3 regions of the Tatumella terrea genome follow, and region 2 is predicted to be linked to each of the others. Evidence: predicted binding sites of a transcription regulator. Region 2 holds the regulator's gene; each other region holds the start of a gene.

What was found. The regulator sigma-54, encoded in region 2, starts transcription at its own class of promoters, with help from an activator protein. The targets are predictions, from matches to a motif close to GTTGGCACANNTTTCGCTNT.
Positions count from the first base shown of each region.
Region 1: glnA (glutamate--ammonia ligase) is a predicted target of sigma-54. The motif match lies at 4,436-4,455, and genes of this name have one in related genera.
Region 3: glnK (P-II family nitrogen regulator) is a predicted target of sigma-54. The motif match lies at 2,951-2,970, and genes of this name have one in related genera.

Region 1 is NZ_BAAAFX010000011.1:71,703-78,898, forward strand. Features, by position in the region: gene hemN (oxygen-independent coproporphyrinogen III oxidase) at 1-157, shown strand, start outside; gene glnG (nitrogen regulation protein NR(I)) at 198-1,607, opposite strand; gene glnL (nitrogen regulation protein NR(II)) at 1,615-2,664, opposite strand; gene glnA (glutamate--ammonia ligase) at 2,883-4,292, opposite strand; gene typA (ribosome-dependent GTPase TypA) at 4,746-6,569, shown strand; gene yihX (glucose-1-phosphatase) at 6,796-7,196, shown strand, end outside.
Region 2 is NZ_BAAAFX010000010.1:67,910-75,105, reverse strand. Features, by position in the region: gene kdsD (arabinose-5-phosphate isomerase KdsD) at 1-181, shown strand, start outside; gene kdsC (3-deoxy-manno-octulosonate-8-phosphatase KdsC) at 195-758, shown strand; gene lptC (LPS export ABC transporter periplasmic protein LptC) at 755-1,324, shown strand; gene lptA (lipopolysaccharide ABC transporter substrate-binding protein LptA) at 1,302-1,853, shown strand; gene lptB (LPS export ABC transporter ATP-binding protein) at 1,859-2,584, shown strand; gene rpoN (RNA polymerase factor sigma-54) at 2,636-4,069, shown strand; gene ptsN (PTS IIA-like nitrogen regulatory protein PtsN) at 4,522-5,007, shown strand; gene rapZ (RNase adapter RapZ) at 5,056-5,910, shown strand; gene npr (PTS phosphocarrier protein NPr) at 5,907-6,179, shown strand; gene mtgA (monofunctional biosynthetic peptidoglycan transglycosylase) at 6,192-6,911, opposite strand.
Region 3 is NZ_BAAAFX010000013.1:466,453-473,648, reverse strand. Features, by position in the region: gene ABD035_RS10325 (MGMT family protein) at 1-127, shown strand, start outside; gene ABD035_RS10320 (YbaY family lipoprotein) at 144-623, opposite strand; gene amtB (ammonium transporter AmtB) at 1,242-2,528, opposite strand; gene glnK (P-II family nitrogen regulator) at 2,560-2,898, opposite strand; gene ABD035_RS10305 (SmdB family multidrug efflux ABC transporter permease/ATP-binding protein) at 3,138-4,928, opposite strand; gene ABD035_RS10300 (SmdA family multidrug ABC transporter permease/ATP-binding protein) at 4,929-6,698, opposite strand; gene ABD035_RS10295 (Lrp/AsnC family transcriptional regulator) at 6,723-7,184, opposite strand.

The sequences.
Region 1 (7,196 bases), on a different contig from region 2:
ATTAAGCCCGTTTATCCGTGATGGTATGGTCATCCGGGAAGGGGACTGCCTGCGGGTGACGGCCCGGGGACGGCTGTTGATCCGCAATATCTGCATGTGTTTTGACCGGTATCTGCGTACTACCGTACGTCAGCAACACTTCTCACGCGTTATCTGAAATAACCGGCAGTCTGGCTGCCGGTTCTCAGGAGTGGAGGTTATTCCATTCCCAGTTCTTTCAGTTTCCGGGTCAGAGTGTTCCTTCCCCAGCCCAACAGGCGGGCCGCTTCCTGCTTGTGCCCTTGGGTAAAGCGCAGAGCGGTCGTCAGCAATGTTCTTTCCATTTCCGGTTGTGCATCGGATAACAGGTTTTGATGACCGGAACGTAACGCCCGGTCAGCCCATTGTGCCAGCAGGGTCGCCCAGCTGTCCGGTGACGACTGTGTCGGGGTTTCTGCCGGCGTCGTTTCAAACAGTTCCGGAGGCAGATCCTGAATCAGTACTTCCTGTCCGGCAGCCATGACGGTCAGCCAGCGGCAGGTATTCTCCAGTTGCCTGACGTTCCCCGACCAGTGCAGGCGGGTCAGGGCTGCTTCGGTTTCCGGATGGAGGATTTTGGTTTCCACGCCCAGTTCCCGGGCTGCGACCTGCAGGAAGTAGTGGGCCAGGCGGGGAATATCCTCTCTGCGTTCACGCAGCGGCGGCAGATGAATGCGGATCACGTTCAGACGGTGGAACAAATCTTCACGGAACCTGCCTTCCTGAACCCGTAACTCCAGGTTCTGGTGAGTTGCGGCAATGATCCGGACATCCACTTTAACCGGGGCATATCCTCCGACCCGGTAAAACTGACCATCGGCGAGCACGCGTAATAACCGGGTCTGTACATCCAGTGGCATATCGCCAATTTCATCCAGAAACAGCGTTCCGCCGTCCGCCTGCTCGAAGCGCCCCTGGCGGACCTGATTCGCTCCGGTAAATGCGCCTTTCTCGTGGCCAAACAGCTCTGATTCAATCAGATCTTTCGGGATGGCGGCCATATTCAGTGCGATGAACGGTGATTTTGCCCGCGGACTATGGCGATGTAAGGCATGCGCCACCAGTTCTTTCCCCGTACCGGATTCCCCGTTGATCAGCACACTGATCGATGACCGTGACAGACGACCGATAATACGGAAAACGTCCTGCATGGCGGGGGCTTCACCGATAATATCGGTGGTGGGGCCGCTGTCAGGATGGTTTCTGGGTTGTTGTTGTTCCTGATAATGGCTAATCGCCCGTTCGACGAGCGCGACGGCCTCGTCGATATCAAAAGGCTTTGGCAGGTAATCAAAAGCCCCTTGCTGATAGGCACTGACTGCAGCATCAAGATCAGAATGTGCCGTCATAATGATGACCGGCAGCATAGGATGACGTTTCTTAATTTGCTTGAGTAATTCAAGGCCATCCATACCCGGCATGCGGATATCTGACAATAATACGTCAGGTGTCTTACTGGCGAGTGCATTCAGTACGTCGTTTCCGTTCTCGAAAGCCGTACAGCTGACACCGGCTCCAGTGAGCGCACGTTCAAGCACCCAGCGGATGGAGCTATCGTCATCGACGATCCAGACTATCCCTCGTTGCATGGTAACCTCACTGGCGAATAGGCAGGAAAACCGAGAATTCGGTATGTCCTGGCCAACTGTTAAATTCTATTTTTCCTGAGTGCTGGTCAATCAGGCTTCGGGCAATGGATAATCCAAGACCGGTCCCCCCCTCTCGTCCACTCACCATGGGATAAAACAATGTATCCTGCAGTTGCTGGGGGATGCCCGGGCCATCATCTTCTATATCGATACGGGCAACCAGACGATAACGTACCCCGTGCAAGGTGAGCTGAAATGCGGTACGGGTACGCAGGGTGATGGTTCCTCCCGCCTCTCCCAATGCCTGCAGGGCATTTCGTACCACGTTCAGTAACACCTGTTCTATCTGATCCGGATCGTGGGCCAGTTCCGGCAGACTGGGGTCATAATCCCTCACCAGAGAGACATTTTCCGGCAACTCCATCGAGACCAGATTGACAATACGCTCGGCCACCTGGTGAATACTCTGAGTGACGTGCATCCCTGGCTGCTGCGGGCCCAGTAACCGGTCGACCAGATTACGTAAACGGTCGGCCTGCTCAATAATGACTTTGGTATATTCATTGAGCGACGGGTCCGGAAGTGCTCTTGAAAGCAGCTGAGCCGCTCCGCGTAATCCCCCCAGCGGGTTTTTGATTTCATGGGCCAGTCCACGGACTAAGTCTCTGGCGGCCACCTGTTGTGCATGCTGAATCTGTTCCTGGCTCAGACGGCGCTGGTTATCCATCGGGGCCATTTCCAGCAGGATTTTCTGGTCAGGGAACGTCTGTGCGGTCAGGGACATAATATGTGCCCTGCCATCCACCACTATCGTCACTTCGCTGTCAGTAAATCCCAGGCCTGATTTCAGGCTTTCCTGCATCACCTCGATATTCAGAGAAAAATATCCGGTAAGTTCCGGTAACGGTGTACCAAAAATTTTACGTGAACTTTGTGCCAGTAATTGCAATGCCGCCGGGTTCGCATAATGGATGACCAGTTGATCATCGACTACTAACACACTGTTGATGAGAGAGTTGAGTATCTGCACTGCATCGGATTGTGTGTTGGTTATCATTTTTTCCATCTCCGCGTTACCAGATAAAGCCCGTCAAAGGTGTCTTCCGGAGTTAAACATCAGTGTGATACGGACTGTTGTCTGCCTGACCATCAATGAAAGGCGGTTAACTGGCAGTATAACCAGCATAAAAAATTATTACACATTGAAATTACTGAGAAAAAAGCCCATCCGGAGATGGGCTGAATTTTTCCACGCCAACAACTCTGCAACAGAGATTAAACGCTGTAGTAAAGCTCGAACTCTACCGGATGCGGAGTCATGCGCACACGGTCGTTATCTTCTTTACGCAGGGCGATATAGGCATCGATAGTATCATCGGTGAATACGCCACCACGGGTCAGGAAGCTACGGTCTTCGTTCAGTGCGTCCAGTGCTTCTTCCAGAGAACCTGCAACTTTTGGAATCTCTGCTTCTTCTTCAGGAGGCAGGTCATACAGGTTCTTATCCATCGCATCGCCAGGATGGATTTTGTTGATAATACCGTCCAGACCCGCCATCAGCAGTGCTGAGAACGCCAGGTATGGGTTAGCCGCCGGGTCCGGGAAACGCGCTTCGATACGGCGAGCTTTCGGGCTGGCGACAACCGGGATACGGATTGAGGCTGAGCGGTTACGGGCTGAGTAAGCCAGCATGACCGGCGCTTCATAACCCGGAACCAGACGCTTGTAAGAGTTAGTGGTCGGGTTAGTCAGGGCATTGATCGCTTTTGCGTGTTTGATAATACCGCCGATGTAGAACAGTGCCGTTTCAGACAGGCCGCCGTATTTGTCACCGGAGAACAGGTTATTACCGTCTTTAGCCAGTGACATATGGCAGTGCATACCTGAACCGTTATCGCCAAACATAGGTTTTGGCATAAAGGTCGCTGTTTTACCGTAAGCATGTGCCACGTTGTGTACCACATACTTATAAATCTGGATTTCGTCGGCTTTTTTCACCATGGTGTTAAAGCGGGTCGCGACTTCGTTCTGACCTGCAGTAGCCACTTCGTGGTGATGAGCTTCAACAACCAGGCCCATCTGCTCCATCGTCAGACACATGGCAGAACGCAGGTCCTGTGATGAATCGACCGGAGGTACCGGGAAGTAACCGCCTTTCACACCAGGACGGTGGCCTTTGTTACCGCCTTCATAGGCTTTACCGGTGTTCCATGCCGCTTCGATATCATCGATAGCCACGTGAGAACCCGACATGGTTGAACCGAAACGTACATCGTCAAACAGGAAGAACTCGGGTTCCGGTCCGAACAGTACGGTATCAGCGATACCGGAAGTGCGCAGGAAGTCTTCAGCACGTTTCGCGATAGAACGCGGGTCACGGTCATAGCCTTGCAGCGTGCCTGGCTCCAGGATATCACAACGGATGATCAGGGTCGGGTCTTCGAAAAACGGGTCCAGTACCGCGGTGGTCGCATCCGGCATCAGCACCATGTCTGATTCGTTAATACCTTTCCAGCCGCCGATGGATGAGCCATCGAACATCTTTCCTTCTTCAAAGAAGTCTTCGTTGACCTGGTGAGCAGGGATGGTGACGTGCTGCTCTTTACCTTTACTGTCGGTAAAACGGAGATCAACAAACTTAACTTCGTGTTCGTTCATCAATGAGAGAACGTGTTCAACGGACATACTAACTCTCCTGAAATAATCATTGTTGTCGTGGATAGAGAACTGAACCGATGATGACTCACGAGGCGCTGTGAATTCCCGGTTTAAAGTTCCCGACAAGCGTTTCAAACGTTGTGAAACTGGCGTTTTTGCTTATCACTGGTTAAGCGAAAACTGTGCCAACTTTTTATTTCGCCGGAAAACAGGGGCCGGACGGCAATCGGGGTCAAACAGCGAAGGCACTATACTGGCGCAATGCACCAAAATGGGGAATTATAGTGAACCGTGATGCACCAGTATAGTGCAATGCTGTTTTGGTCGCCATGCATTGCACTAAAAATGTACGTAATCTGCTGCGGATACAGGCCAGTAAAAAAAGTCGTGAGAAAGTTACACGGAATACTGTGATCATGTTCAGTCTTTCGCCTAATCCGTGTACAATAGCGCGCTATTTCTAATGCCTGAGGCAAAGCTGTGATCGAAAATTTGCGTAATATCGCCATCATCGCGCACGTTGACCATGGAAAAACGACCCTGGTTGATAAGCTGTTACAACAGTCCGGTACTTTTGATGCCCGTACCGAAGCAACTGAACGTGTGATGGACTCCAACGATTTGGAGAAAGAGCGTGGGATTACTATCCTCGCGAAAAACACCGCGATTAAGTGGAACGATTATCGAATCAATATCGTCGATACTCCGGGACACGCCGACTTCGGTGGTGAAGTGGAACGTGTGATGTCGATGGTAGACTCTGTGCTGCTGGTTGTTGATGCTATCGACGGCCCGATGCCACAGACGCGCTTCGTAACCAAGAAAGCATTTGCTCATGGTCTGAAGCCAATCGTCGTTATCAACAAAATTGACCGTCCGGGCGCACGTCCTGACTGGGTTGTCGATCAGGTCTTTGACCTGTTTGTTAACCTGGACGCGACCGACGAACAGCTGGATTTCCCGATCATCTATGCATCGGCTATCCAGGGGATTGCCGGTGATGATCATGCGGCAATGGCGGAAGACATGACGCCACTGTACGAAGCTATCGTTAAGCACGTCCCTGCGCCTAACGTTGATCTGGATGGTTCTCTGCAGATGCAGATTTCCCAGCTGGATTACAACAACTACCTGGGTGTTATCGGGATCGGTCGTATCAAGCGTGGTAAGGTAAAACCTAACCAGCAAGTGACTGTTATCGATAGCGAAGGTAAAACCCGTAACGGTAAAGTCGGTAAAGTCCTGGGCCACCTGGGTCTGGAACGTATCGACAGCGACCTGGCGGAAGCCGGAGACATCATCGCAATTACCGGTCTGGGCGAGCTGAACATTTCTGACACTATCTGTGACCCACAGAATGTTGAAGCACTGCCGGCACTGACCGTTGATGAACCGACCGTCAGCATGTACTTCTGCGTAAACACCTCACCATTCTGTGGTAAAGAAGGTAAATACGTCACTTCACGTCAGATCCTGGATCGTCTGAAGAAAGAACTGGTACATAACGTTGCTCTGCGCGTTGAAGAAACCGAAGACGCTGATGCATTCCGTGTATCTGGTCGTGGTGAACTTCACCTGTCGGTACTGATCGAAAACATGCGTCGTGAAGGTTTCGAACTGGCGGTATCCCGTCCGAAAGTTATCTTCCGCGAAGTTGACGGCCGTAAGCAGGAACCTTACGAGAACGTCACCCTGGACATCGAAGAACAGCACCAGGGTGCTGTGATGCAGGCGATGGGTGAGCGTAAAGGTGACATGAAGAACATGGATCCGGATGGAAAAGGCCGTGTGCGTCTTGACTATGAAATCCCGAGCCGTGGTCTGATTGGCTTCCGTAACGAATTCATGACCATGACTTCAGGTACCGGTCTGCTGTATTCGACCTTCAGCCATTATGGTGATCTGCGTCCGGGTGAAGTCGGTCAGCGTCAGAACGGCGTACTGATTTCTAATGGCCAGGGTAAAGCGGTTGCGTTCGCACTGTACAGCCTGCAGGACCGCGGTAAGCTGTTCCTGGGTCACGGTGCTGAAGTTTACGAAGGCCAGATTATCGGTATTCACTCACGTTCAAACGACCTGACCGTGAACTGCCTGACCGGTAAAAAACTGACCAACATGCGTGCTTCCGGTACGGATGAAGCAACCACTCTGGTTCCTGCTATCAAGATGTCTCTGGAACAGGCGCTGGAATTCATCGATGACGATGAACTGGTTGAAGTGACTCCGACCTCTGTACGTATCCGTAAACGCCATCTGACTGAGAATGAGCGTAAACGTGCTTCACGTGGCGGCAAAGACTCTTAACTGAGCGTGCTGTAACGCAAAACCCCGGCTCGCCGGGGTTTTTTTATGTCTGCAGAAAGGCTCGTTAAAGCGCGGGCCTGTCTCCGCACCCCACGGTTGTCGCTTTTCAGCCTCTGCTGCCGGAGGGCGCTTTACCTTTCTCCGGATTTTTCTCTACCGGCCTCTCTGTTAACCGGGGCTATTTGCCGCTAAAGTGAAAAGACCGGTAACCAGCAGGGAGACGACTATGCTCTATATCTTTGATTTAGGAAATGTCATCGTTGATATCGATTTCAAACGGGCGCTGGGTGTCTGGAGCCATCTCAGTGGCGTACCGCTCGCATTATTACAGCACCGTTTTACATTCGACGAAGCCTTTGAACAGCATGAACGCGGGGAACTGACCGATCAGCAGTTTGCTGCCTCTCTTTGTAAGATGCTGGAAATTAACCTCAGCTATGCGCAGTTTGCGGCTGGCTGGGAGGCCGTTTTTGTGGATGTCCGGAACGAGGTGGTCGCACAAATGAATGCACTACGGGCACAAGGTCACCGGGTGGTCATCCTGTCTAATACCAATAACCTGCACTGCGAGTTCTGGCCAAAACACTATCCGCAGGTCACTGACGCGGCCGATGCTATTTATCTCTC
Region 2 (7,196 bases):
GTCAACGCTGATAGATAATGTCATGACCCCGGGGGGGATCCGCGTAACATCTAATATGCTGGCTGTTGATGCGCTAAATGTTATGCAAAGTAAAAATATCACCTCGTTACTGGTTGCGGATAACAATCGTTTGGTGGGTGTGGTACATATGCATGATATGTTGCGTGCCGGTGTCGTCTGAGCAGGATAAGAGAATGAATACTGAATTACCCGTTGAAACCTGTTACGGGCCTGTCCGTCGGGCCGTGATGACCGCTGCCGCCGGAATAAAATTATTGATCTGTGATGTTGACGGTGTGATGTCTGACGGATTGATCTATATGGGGAACAGCGGAGAAGAACTGAAAGCCTTCAATGTCCGTGACGGCTATGGGATCCGCTGTCTGTTAACCAATGAGGTGGAAGTGGCGATCATTACCGGACGTAAGGCCGGATTACTGGAAGATCGCTGCCGTACACTAGGCATCGGCCACCTCTACCAGGGACAATCAGATAAGATTTTGGCCTTTCGCGATCTTCTGGATAAACTGTCGCTCCGTCCGGACCAGGTCGCCTATATTGGCGATGATTTGATCGACTGGCCGGTCATGGCAGAGGTCGGTCTCAGTGTTGCGGTGGCGGATGCCCATCCCTTATTACTCCAGCGTGCAGATTATGTCACACGTATCAACGGTGGCCGTGGCGCGGTAAGGGAAATTTGTGATCTTATTTTGATGGCACAAGACAAATTCGAGGATGCCAAAGGGTTATCGATATGAGTAAAACCAGACGCTGGATCACCCTGCTGCTGGCCATTATTGCAGTGGTCTTGATTGGCTGGAACCTGACAAATCAGGAATCATCTTCACCCGCAGTGGTCGCAGATGATCAAAGCCCGACCTATACCACCGCCAGCACCCATACGGTGGTCTATAACCCGGAGGGCGGGCTCGCCTATACGCTGGATTCAGCAAAAGTGGCTTATTTTGATACGGCCCGCGTCAGCTGGTTTGATAACCCTGTCATGACGACGTTTGACCCGCAAAAAGCGCCGGCATGGTCAGTCAAAGCAGATAAAGCAAAATTAACCCAAAACCGGATGCTGTATCTGTACGGGCACGTGGAAGTGCGGGCCTTAAGCCCGAATGCAAAAATTGAACGGATAACGACGGATAATGCGCAGATTAACCTCGTCACTCAGGATGTGACCTCCGATGACCAGGTCACTCTTTACGGCCAGGATTTCCACTCTACAGGGATGAAGATGCGGGGTAATTTACGCGCAAAAACAGCCGAATTAATTGAAAAGGTCAAAACCTACTATGAAATTCAAAACCAACACTAATAGCATCAGGTTGTTGCTGATCAGTACACTGCTGGCCTGTAGTCTGCCTGCACTGGCCGTGACAGGGGATTCCGATAAACCGGTGAATGTCACCTCGGAAAACCAGTCAATGGATATGCAGGGCAATGTGGCGACCTTTACCGGCAATGTGATCATTACTCAGGGAACGATCAGGATCACTGCGGATAAGGTGGTGGTCACCCGTCCGGGCGGAGATAGTAAAAAAACCCTGGTGGATGCCTACGGTAATCCGGCGACTTTTTATCAGATGCAGGACAACGGTAAACCGGTCAAAGGTCATGCCGCCAAATTACATTATGATCTGGCGAAAGATATGGTTGAACTGACCGGCAATGCGTATATCCAGCAGCTGAACAGCAATATTCAGGGTGACCGCATTACTTATCTGGTGAAACTGCAAAAAATGCAGGCTGACAGCCAGGGGCCACAAAAACGTGTCACCACCACACTGGTGCCCTCTGAATTACAGAACCCTAAAACCACGAAATCCCCTAAACAGAGTCAATAATACTTATGGCGACTTTAATTGCAGAGAACCTGGCAAAAGCATACAAAGGCCGACGTGTGGTTGAGGATGTGAGCCTGCAAGTCAACTCCGGTGAAATTGTCGGTTTGCTGGGCCCTAACGGGGCCGGGAAAACCACCACCTTCTATATGGTTGTCGGTATTGTTCCCCGCGATGCAGGCCGGATTGTTATCGATAGTGATGATATCAGTTTACTGCCACTGCACGCCCGGGCCCGCCGGGGTATCGGATATCTTCCCCAGGAGGCCTCTATTTTTCGTCGCCTGAGTGTTTACGATAACCTGATGGCGGTGCTGCAGATCCGTAAGGATCTGAGCGCAGAGCAGCGGGCAGATCGTGCTAACGAGCTGATGGAAGAGTTCCATATTGAACATCTGCGCGACAGTCTGGGACAGGCCCTTTCCGGCGGGGAACGTCGCCGTGTTGAAATTGCCCGAGCTCTGGCCGCTAACCCCAAATTTATCCTGCTCGATGAGCCTTTTGCCGGCGTTGATCCTATCTCGGTCATTGATATCAAAAAAATTATTGAGCATCTGCGTGACAGCGGTCTGGGCGTACTCATCACTGACCACAATGTCCGTGAAACACTCGCGGTGTGTGAACGCGCTTATATCGTGAGTCAGGGTAAATTAATCGCTCACGGCACTCCGGAAGATATTCTGGCCGACGAGCAGGTTAAACGCGTTTATCTCGGTGAAGAGTTCCGACTCTGATTCTGGTAATGTGTTCTTATTGATATTTTTTCAGGAAATGCACGCCTCACTATGAAGCAAAGTTTGCAATTCAGACTCAGCCAACAACTGGCAATGACCCCCCAGTTGCAGCAGGCGATACGGCTGTTGCAACTGTCGACGCTCGAGTTACAACAAGAATTACAATTAGCTCTGGAAAGTAATCCGTTACTGGAACAAACAGAGATACTCAACGAGGTCGATGCTGAGGAGTCAGGTGAAAGCGCATCCCTGGATACACGGGAAGCCCTGGAACAAAAAGATATGCCGGAAGAGCTTCCTCTGGATGCGACCTGGGATGAAATCTATACTGCAGGGACGCCCTCCGGAACAGGCACAGACTATCAGGATGATGAATTGCCTCTCTATCAGGGCGAAACGACACAATCCCTGCAGGATTACCTGATATGGCAAATGGAACTGACGCCGTTCAGTGATACTGACCGCGCGATAGCGACCTCTATTGTTGATGCGATTGATACCACGGGATATCTGACCGTTCCGCTGGATGACATTCTGGAAAGTATGGGTGATGACGAACTGACCCCTGAAGAGGTCGAAGCAGTCTTAAAGCGTATCCAGCATTTCGACCCTATCGGTGTCGGCGCCAGAGATTTAAAAGAGTGTCTGTTGATTCAGCTTTCTCAGTTTGCTCCTGAAACCCCGATGCTGGAAGAGGCGCGCCTGATTGTCCGCGGGCATCTGGATCTTCTGGCGAACCATGATTTCCGTAGTCTGATGCGCGTGACCCGGCTCAAAGAAGATGTGCTGAAAGAGGCGATGCTGCTGATCCAGTCTCTGGACCCGCGACCGGGCCAGTCTATTAATACCGGTGAGTCAGAGTATGTGATCCCCGATGTCCTGGTGCGTAAGTCAGGCAGCCAGTGGACCGTCGAACTCAATACCGACAGCCTGCCAGGATTACGCATTAATCAGCAGTATGCCGCCATGAGCGGCGGTGCCCGTAACGATAGCGATAATCAATTTATCCGTAATAACTTACAGGAAGCCCGCTGGCTGATTAAGAGCCTCGAAAGCCGTAACGATACACTGCTGAAAGTTTCCCGCTGTATTGTCGAGCAGCAACAGGCTTTTTTCGAGCAGGGTGAAGAATATATGCGGCCAATGGTCCTGGCAGACATTGCCCAGGCCGTAGAAATGCATGAATCCACTATCTCACGCGTGACGACCCAGAAATACCTGCACAGTCCACGGGGCATCTTTGAGCTGAAGTACTTTTTCTCAAGCCATGTGAATACTGAAGGTGGCGGTGAAGCATCCTCCACGGCGATCAGGGCCCTGGTGAAAAAATTAATTTCAACGGAAAACCCCGTAAAGCCCTTGAGTGACAGTAAACTCACCACTATGTTATCTGAACAGGGCATTATGGTGGCAAGGCGAACCGTCGCTAAGTATCGCGAATCATTATCTATCCCACCGTCAAACCAGCGTAAACAGCTGCTTTAACGTGACAGTCTCGCGGGCCGGTGTCACCACCGGTAGCGATCACCGGGAAGAAATAACGGAACCTCCGCATCAGTTTAGCGAAAAAAGGTTTGCTACGCTGTGGCAGGGTTTACCGAAGAATCGCCCGGGGTTAACGCGATCCGCGGTGGTCAGTGTTCACTCAGTCACAGAGAACATCGTGCCTGGGGTGTACAGTACTCCCCGGCGGATGCCCCCCGGATGAGCGGTGGCCGGCATCCGCCGGGAAGCCCCTACGGCAGGTAAGCCGGAATCAAGACATGCTGCAGCCGTACAGGCAGTCCGGCGCAGTGCAGTAAAGGGCAACAGTCCAGACAACTCCGCGGCTGTTTTTGTCCTGACGTTTACAGACAGACCCCGGTCTGTCACTGTGGCGGCATACAGGGCAACCGATAACCACAATAGTGGCCAGATGAATCTGCAAGTGAAATTATATGAATAGTGAACTGACACTTGAACTTAGCCAGGTGCTTACCCCGGAATGTACACGCAACAATGTGCACTGCCAGAGTAAAAAACGGGCACTGGAGATTATCAGCGAGCTGGCTGCAGCACAGCTGAATCTGCCACACCAGACCATTTTTGAAACGATCCTGAATCGTGAAAGGATGGGAAGCACGGGTATCGGCAATGGCATTGCTATCCCCCATGGCAAACTGGAAGAAGACACATTAAGAACCATTGGTGTGTTCATCCACCTTGAGCATCCTATTTCATTCGATGCCGTTGATAATCAGCCGGTTGATTTGTTATTTGCCCTGCTGGTTCCGGCGGACCAATGCAAAACGCACTTGCATACATTATCCCAGGTAGCCAAACGCCTGGCAGAAAAGAATATCTGCAGACGCTTGCGGGCGGCACAAAGCGATCAGGAACTCTATGACATTATTATGGATGAGCAGCAGCGCACGGAAGAATAATTCCGGCCACGTATTACTGTTATCCGGGATCATTACGGGAGAAAGGTCATGGTTCTGATGATCGTCAGTGGGCGTTCCGGGTCGGGAAAATCTGTCGCACTCCGCGCCCTTGAAGATATGGGCTTTTATTGTGTCGATAACCTGCCCGTCGATTTACTGCCTGAGCTGGCCAATTCACTGGCGAAGCAGAATATCTCTGCGGCTGTCAGTATTGATGTCCGCAATATGCCGGAATCTCCGGAAATTTTCGAACACGCATTTAGTCATCTGTCTGACAAATTTACTCCGCAATTACTGTTTCTGGACGCTGACCGCAATACGCTGATCCGCCGTTACAGCGATACCCGGCGGCTGCACCCGCTTTCCAGCAGAAACCTGTCGCTGGAAAATGCCATCGACGAGGAGAGCAATCTGCTTGAGCCTCTGCGCGCCAGAGCCGACCTGATCATCGATACCTCTGAAATGTCGGTCCACGAACTGGCCGAAATGCTGCGGGCGCGCTTGCTGGGTAAACGTGAGCGTGAGCTGACCATAGTGTTCGAATCCTTTGGTTTCAAATACGGTATTCCGATCGATGCCGATTATGTCTTCGACGTCCGCTTTCTGCCGAATCCTCACTGGGATCCGGCGCTGAGACCCCTCACCGGCCTGGACCGTCCGGTGATCGATTTTCTTGACCGCCATACTGAAGTCCATAATTTCATTTATCAGACCCGCAGTTATCTTGAGCTCTGGCTTCCGATGCTGGAAACCAACAACCGAAGTTATCTGACAGTGGCTATCGGTTGTACTGGCGGAAAACACCGTTCCGTCTATATTGCAGAGCAACTGGCGGCCTATTTCCGTTCACGTGGCAAGAATGTTCAGTCACGGCATCGCACCTTGGAAAAGAAAAAAATATGACAGTGAAAGAATCAGTAAAAATCAGAAATAAGCTGGGGATGCATGCCCGGCCGGCAATGAAATTATTCGAACTGGTCCAGAGTTTTGATTGCGAAGTGATCCTGCGTAACGAAGCGGGTACCGAGGCCGATGCCAGCAGTGTTATCGCCCTGCTGATGCTGGATTCGGCACAAGGCGGACAGATTGAAGTTGAAGCCAGCGGACCGGATGAAGCGCGGGCACTGCAGGCGGTGGTCGAACTGTTCAACGCCGGGTTTGATGAAGATTAACCCGGCATCAGGTCAGTACAGATGATATTTTTCCAGAAAACCGGTACCGCCTAACTGTTCCATTTGTCGGGAGATCCACTGCTGCCGTCCACGGACATAGACCGAGGGAGCATCGGCATGGTAGAGAATAGGATTCGGTAAGATAGCAGCCAGTAATGCAGCTTCCTGACGGGTCAGCTGGCTGGCATGTTTATGGAAATAGGTTTCCGAGGCCATTTCCACCCCAAAAATCCCCGGTCCGAACTCAGCAATATTCAGATAGACCGTCAGTATCCTTTTCTTACCCCAGAGGGTTTCCAGCCCGACAGTCAGCCCGGCCTCCAGCCCTTTACGTAACCAACTGCGTCCGTCCCAGAGAAACATATTTTTAGCCGTTTGCTGAGACAGTGTCGAAGCGCCCCGTATTTCTCCCCGCTGACGACTATCCAGCACCGACTGTACTGCCGCAAAATCGAATCCCCAATGCTCCGGAAATTTCTGATCTTCCCCGGCAATCACAGCCAGCGGCATCCAGGGAGAGATCTCCGACATGCTGACCCAACGGGAACGGGCACGGTAATCCGTATCCCCTGAGACGAGTGCACTGACCTGACGCTCCGCCATCACTGCCGAAAAGGGCACCGGGACTACCGAAAAAACCAGGATTGCCACAATCACCGTGGCAATAATCCCGGTGACTGTCAGCAATAAACGTCGTTTAAGTCTGTACCGGAATCCCTTTTTACTTGTCATGAATCGGCTCCTGCAGCAGGTCTGTTCTGATATAACCGCAGTTCATTGATGATCATCCTGCGGGTGGTTTGTATAAACTTTCCAATCCTATTTTCTGAAAAATCTCATTATTCAGTGTGAATAATATCCTGAATATGGCAAAAATTACTAAGGGATAGAATAATTATATCAATAACATCAATCACTTCACGCCACTAAGGAATCGGTTCCAGTCTGTTTAGGCTTCGTTTAAATGTTAAGATAAATTAATGTTTAATCCGGTTTACCGCTGATCACTTACTTAAC
Region 3 (7,196 bases), on a different contig from region 2:
AATATCGTTGCAGGGAGCAGATTTCAGACGTCAGCAGCAGGCGCTGGAAGCGGAGAATATCGAATTTACCCCGATGCAGACAATTGATTTAGAAAAATACCGCTGGCCAGGGCATTCGTCGCCCTGACCTCACGGTTTAGCGGTTACGGCGTACCAGGAGACACCTGGTCCACAGGGACCGCAACTTCAGGAACTGCCACCAGCGTTAAATCCTGACGCTGTGTCGCCGGTGATGTGACCGGTTGCAGCGATTCAGCAGTGAAAATCACGCGTCCGTTCAGACTGATAGCTGCACTCAGCAACACCTGTCCCTGAGAACTCACATCGGCGGCATTAAACGGCAGACGGTAGTGGAAAGGCGCCTGCTGACCGGAGAGTCGCGTCACTTTCTGCGCGATCACTTTGGTCGGCCCGGTTCCCCCGGAAGCATCAGACAGGGTCACGGTCAGAACCGCACCTGGCGGCAGAGCGATACGTTGACGTACATATACCGCTCCGGAGATCACCGGCTGGTTACTGGTGGCGCTGATCACCGGTGCCGGTGCTGGTAAATCCGTCCTGTCAGCACAGGCCGTCACAGTCAGAGCCACGGCTAACCCTGTAATAATATGCATTGATTTCATTGATGTCGTCTCCTTATGAACAAAATGAACAACGGAAGTCTATAGTAAGCCAGTTCTGCATATTCGTTACCACTGAATATAATTTTGGCAGAAAATATAATTTATTCCTGCAGACAGGGGGCAAAACCCGGATACGACCGGATAATAGGAATAATCCTGGTTATTTTGCTGCGGCGGTTTCCGCCACGACAGCAACTGAATATTCAACCGCTTACAGAGCGATGGTTCCCCCATCAAAGCACCGGCAGATGCCCACTAAGAAACCTGAGCAGCCGGTCGGCAACTGATGCCGGCGCTTCCCCGGCGCTCTGGCATACCCTGATATCAGTCCTCATCGTGCGCTTACCCGCATGCCGGAGATAATGCTGCTGCAAACGGGTGAAGAATGATGGCGGATAAAGGGAGGTCTGAGGCGGTGATAGGGAATTAACGTGTTTCCCGGCACCGGGTGTGGGAGTGATCTGCACGGCAGTGGGGTATGGCTGGAAAGTGATATCGCGCGACTCACAATGCCGTTAAGGGGATGAGGGGAGCCGACGCCGGATCCCGCCAAAAAAAAAGGGCGATAATCTATCGCCCTTTTTACTTCCCGGGTCATCGCCCGGGATGAAGACTCACTTACTGGTTGTAAGCATTTTCGCCGTGACTATTCACATCCAGACCTTCACGCTCCTGATCTTCAGGAACACGCAGTCCGACAATCAGGTCAGCCACTTTAAAGGCAATAAAGGCAACCACACCTGACCAGACCAGAGTGACCAGGCAGCTCAGCAGTTGAACCCAGATCTGATGGCCCATCGTAACTCCGGCAGCATAGCCGACACCACCCAGTGAAGAAGAGGCGAAGACACCTGTCAGGATACAGCCCAGGATCCCGCACACACCGTGAACACCGAACACGTCACACGGGTCATCAACACGCAGGAAACGTTTCAGAGAGGTCACACCCCACAGACCTGCCAGACCCGCCGCCAGACCGATGATCAGCGCGCCGCCAACACCGACATAACCACACGCCGGAGTGATTGCGACCAGACCTGCGATGAATCCTGAGCTTGCACCCAGCAGTGAAGGTTTACCACGCAGGATCCACTCACCGAATACCCAGGTCAGAACAGCGCCCGCGGTAGCAACCACCGTATTCAGGAATGCCAGAGCGGCGATTTCGTTAGCCGATGCCGCCGAACCGGCGTTGAAACCAAACCAGCCAACATACAGGATCGCCGTACCGATAAAGACCATCGGCAGATTGTGTGGTTTGAATGCCTCTTTACCGAAACCGGCACGTTTACGCAGCATGTAAGCTCCCACCAGCGCAGCCACCGCGGCATTGATATGAACCACTGTACCGCCTGCGAAATCAAGCGCACCATCCAGAGCCAGTAACCCACCGCCCCAGACCATATGAGCGATTGGGAAATAAGAGAACGTTGCCCAGATCAGGGTAAAAATCAGCACCGCAGAGAAACGTACACGTTCAGCTAAACCACCCAGTACCAGACCGACGGTGATGCAGGCAAAAGAAGCCTGGAAAGCCACATGAATGTACTGATAGATCGTACCCATTACGGCTTTCAGCTCAATCCCTTTCAGCATCACCCACTGGAAACCCCCAAAGTAGTTGTTACCTTCAGCAAAGGTCAGAGAATAACCGTAGATAACCCAGATAACACAGACCAGAGAGAACGTTACCGCGACCTGGGTCATCATGGAAAGGACGTTTTTGCCGCGGATAAGACCGCCATAAAAGAGCGCAATACCTGGCACTGACATAAATAACACCAGTGCGGTACAAATCATCATAAATGCATTATCTGCCTGGTCTGCCACTGCAGGTGCAGCAAACGCCAGTGAAGGCGAAAGAGCCGCTCCGGCTAAGGCCAGTTTTGTCAGAAGTTTATTCATTTTTTCCCTACCTCAACAATCAACGGCTAAATTAAAGCGCAGCTTCGTCTGTTTCACCGGTACGGATACGAATGACCCGCTGCAGTTCAGACACGAAAATTTTCCCATCACCAATCTTACCGGTGTAAGCAGCTTTACTAATAATATCAATAACTTCATCAAGCTGATCTTCGGCAATAGCAATATCAATTTTTACTTTAGGTAAAAAATTTACACTATATTCCGCACCGCGATAAAGTTCGGCGTGCCCTTTCTGGCGACCGAAGCCTTTCACCTCAGTGACGGTCAGGCCCTGGATACCTACGGAAGATAATGCTTCACGCACGTCTTCTAACTTAAATGGCTTAATCACCACGGTTACCAGCTTCATATCACTCCCTCCGGGTATTGAAATTATCAGTTACATTGAACCTGGACTATCTTAAGCAAATGGCATGCCATCTGTATAATTTCATAAATTATTTTTCTGATATGCGACGATAGCGGGCTGTTAACGGATTTTCAGAACAGAGAGGATGGCGGGAATAAAAAAATTCAGGCCTGATGCACCACGATAACGCCGGCGGCACTATTGTGGTGCATTCATCAGAACAGTCTGATTAAAATGTACTAATTGAGTGCATTGCCGGAAGCGGGAAAGTCTGCAGTGCGATGTGATAGCTCATTACCGGCCTGTTGTAACTGATACATCTGCCGATAGCGGCCACGGTGGTCCAGTAGTTGCTGATGTGTTCCCTGCTCGATAACCTCCCCTCTTTCCAGAACCAGAATCGTATCCGCCGCCGTGATGGTCGATAACCGGTGAGCGATAACCACCAGGGTGGTATTCTTACGTATCTGGTTCAGCACCTGCTGAATCGCTTGTTCTGTCCCGGAATCGATACTGGCCGTTGCCTCGTCCAGAATTAATAATACCGGGATATCGACCAGGATGCGGGCCAGTGCCAGCAGTTGTTTTTGTCCGGCGGACAGGCTTTTCCCCTGCTCTCCCATCCGGGTATGAAGCCCTTCAGGCAGAGACTGAAACCATTCCATCAGTTTGACCTGCTCCAGCGCGGCCATGACTTTCGACGCGCTAATCTCTCTGCCCAGACAAATATTTTCCAGTAATGTATCGGCCAGGATCACCGGATCCTGCTGCACCATACCAATCCCTTTACGCAGTACAGCATGGCTTAACTGCGAAATCTTCCGGCCATCAAGCGTAATTTCTCCCTCTGCAATGGGGTAATAGCCCATCAGCAAACCGGCCAGCGTGCTTTTTCCACTCCCCGTATGTCCGACCAGAGCCAGGAATCCCCCGGAAGATAACCGGCAGTGAATATTTTTCAGCACCGGCTGACCAGGCTTATACGCAAAGGAAAGATTATTGATGGTCAGAGCCCCGGTTTTCAGCGCCCGGTGGTCCGGACCATATTGCTGGGCCGGCGCATCCATCAGTTCAAAGATACGCTCGGCCGAGACGACCGCCTGCTGTAACAATGATTGCCGGGTAGTCAGTTCAATTAAGGGTTCTTCGATACGTCCCAGATAGGCGATAAACGCATACAGGACACCCACTTCAAAATGTCCGGGGGCCGACAAGCTAAATAGCAGTACCAGCAGAGACAAAATAATCGCCGAAAACAGATTTAATAACGGGCGCAGTAAGAAAGCATCCAGTCGCAGAATTTTCATCCGCGCCTGATAGTGGTTTTCGTTATGCTGACGGAGCTGTTCTGCAAAATACTTCTGCCGCCGGAACTGCTGAATCACCGTCATTCCGCTGATCACCTCATTGAGGCTGTTATTAATATCCGCGAGGAAGGTTCGCACCTGACGGGCGATACCGGTACTGTAACGCTGGTAGATAATCATTACGGCGATCACCAGCGGAAAAATACCGGCGGCAATCAGCGCCATTCGCCAGTCCAGAATAAACATCGCCACCAGCATGGAGATGATCAGGACCCCGCTACGCAATACACTGCCGACCACAGAAATATATAAATCTCTGACCACTTCACTGTCATTGGTGACCCGGGAAACAAGCTGCCCCACCGGCCGGGTGTCAAAAGCCGATAATGGCTGACGCAGGGCTGCATCCATCACTTCACAACGAATTTTCCGGACCACCCCGATAGCGACCCGGTTAAACAGCAGTGACTGGCGGTAATTAAAAACGGCCGCCAGTATTTGCAGCAGCAGAAAGCCGCCCCCCAATGCCAGCACCGGCAACCATTGCCATTGCCGGGTACTGATAAAATGATCGATAAAGTAGCTGACCAGAGCAGGCCCGGTCACCTGTGCCGCAGAAGCCATCACCAGCAGAAGCACTGCCATCGTCAGTGGCTTTTTCCAGTCCCGCCCGTAGGACAGCAGACGCATTAATGTTTTCGTAAAAGAGACTGGCTGCGACACTTAATGCTCCTGAGACTGAGGGTGTTCGGTACGGTGAGACAGGGATTCAGCAATTTTCTGATATTGCGACATTTCACGGTACCATCCGGCGTCTTCCGCCAGCACTGCCGGTGTTCCTCGCTGGGCGATCCGTCCCTGCTGCAGTACCAGGATCTCGTCGGCCCCCTGTAACGCAGAAAGACGGTGGGCCGTTATGATCACGGTCTTCCCTGCCCGCCATTCCTGCAGTCGGGACAGGATGCGTTGTTCTGTTTCACCGTCCACGGCGGAGAGCGCATCATCCAGGATCAGGATTTCTGCATTCATCAGCAGCGCCCGGGCCAGAGAAATACGTTGTTTTTGTCCGCCGGAAAGCATAACGCCCCGTTCTCCCACCTGCGTGTCATAACCGTCAGGTAAGTGCAAAATATCGTCGTGGACAGAGGCCAGCAGCGCCGCCTGCTCTATCCGCTCACGACTGGCCCCGGGATCTCCCAGCGCAATATTGTTCGCAATCGTGTCTGAAAACAGAAACGGTGTCTGATTAACCACCGACAGGCGCTGACGCCAGCCATCCAGCAATAATGCCGGCAGCGGATAGCCGTGATAGTCAATGCGCCCTTCACTCAGATCATAATGCCGCTGAATCAGCGAAAGTAAGGTGGTTTTCCCGCTGCCTGTCGGCCCGCAAATCCCCAGCATTCCCCCCGGGGGTAACCGGAAACGGACCCCGTGCAGAATGTCGGTCTCCGTGCCGGGATAGCTAAAACGGGTGATCTCTGCCACCAGTTCTCCGCGTGTTTCCGGCAGCGGCTGATCCCCGTCGGGTAACGTGGGTGGCAGCGACAGCAACGCAGAAATACGTGTCCACGCCGCACTCCCCCGTTCAACGATATTGAACATCCAGGCCAGCGCCAGCATCGGCCAAATCATCAGGCCCAGATACATAACAAAACTGGTGAGCTGTCCCAGCGTCAGCTGATGATGCCAGACCATCCAGCCGCCTCCGGCAATGGCCAGAAAGTTAGAACAGGCGATAGCCAGATAGATCGTTGGCTCAAACAGAGCATCGACCTTTGAAACGTGAAGGTTGTCCCTGCTGGTCTGTGCCGTGGTCTCAGCAAACTGTGCTGACCGGTGATATTCCAGCCCGAAAGCTTTGATCATACGGATACTGGTCAGACTTTCCTGCGCCTGATCGTTCAGGGACGAGAATGCGGCCTGTGCGGCGCGGAAACGCTGATGTAATTTTTTACCACAACGATTAATGACCCATGCCATTAACGGCATCGGGAGCAGTGCCGCCAGGGTGAGCTGCCAGCTGATTTGTGTGCTCATCACCACCAGTACCGCCAGCCCCATGACCAGCGAATCGATCAGCGTCAGTACCCCTTCTCCGGCAGCAAAAACCACCCGGTCCACATCGTTAGTGGCCCGGGCGAGCAGATCCCCGGTCCGGTACTGACTGTAGAATACCTGACTCTGCTGGCTGAGCTGGCGATAGTATTTTTCCCGCAGTACCAGCGCCAGCCGGTAAGATGCACCGAACAGAAGGATCCGCCAGACATATCGCAGCAGATAAGTCAGTAGTGCGGTGATTAAGATAAGCGAGATCCAGCCCGTCAGCTGGCGGGTTCCCAGACTATGGTGTGTCACCCCATCGACAATAATACCGACCAGCCGGGGCGGGACTAACTGCATCAGAGAAATAATAATCAGCAAACTGACCGCGCCTGAGTAGCGCCGCCATTCTGAAGAGAAATACTCACGTAAATAGCTAAATAACTGCACAAAGAGATCTCATGATGTCGCGTTTTAAACGCTCAGCGGAATGGCCGTGGTATATTTAATTTCTTCCATCGCAAAACTGGAGGTGACTTCGGTCAGACCATCGAGGCTTTCGGCCAGCTTTTTATATAAAGCATCATAACTTTTCATGTCAGCAACCTGAATACGCAGCAGATAATCATACTCCCCCGCCATCCGGTAGCACCCCATCACTTCCGGTAATCCGTTGATCAGGTCCGAAAAGGTCTGATACCACGCTTTACTGTGTTGTCTGGTTTTTACAAACATAAAGGCGGTCAGTCCCAGCCCCAGCTTTTCACCATCCAGCAGGGTGACACGGCGGCGTATAATGCCATTATCTTCCAGTTTTTTCAGCCGCTTCCAGCAGGGCGTTGAGGTCAGGTTAACCGCCATGGCCAGTTCCTGAAGGGACAATGTACTGTCCTCCTGTAACAGAGCGAGCAGCTTTCGGTCAGTTTTATCTATCATAACGCCCCCATG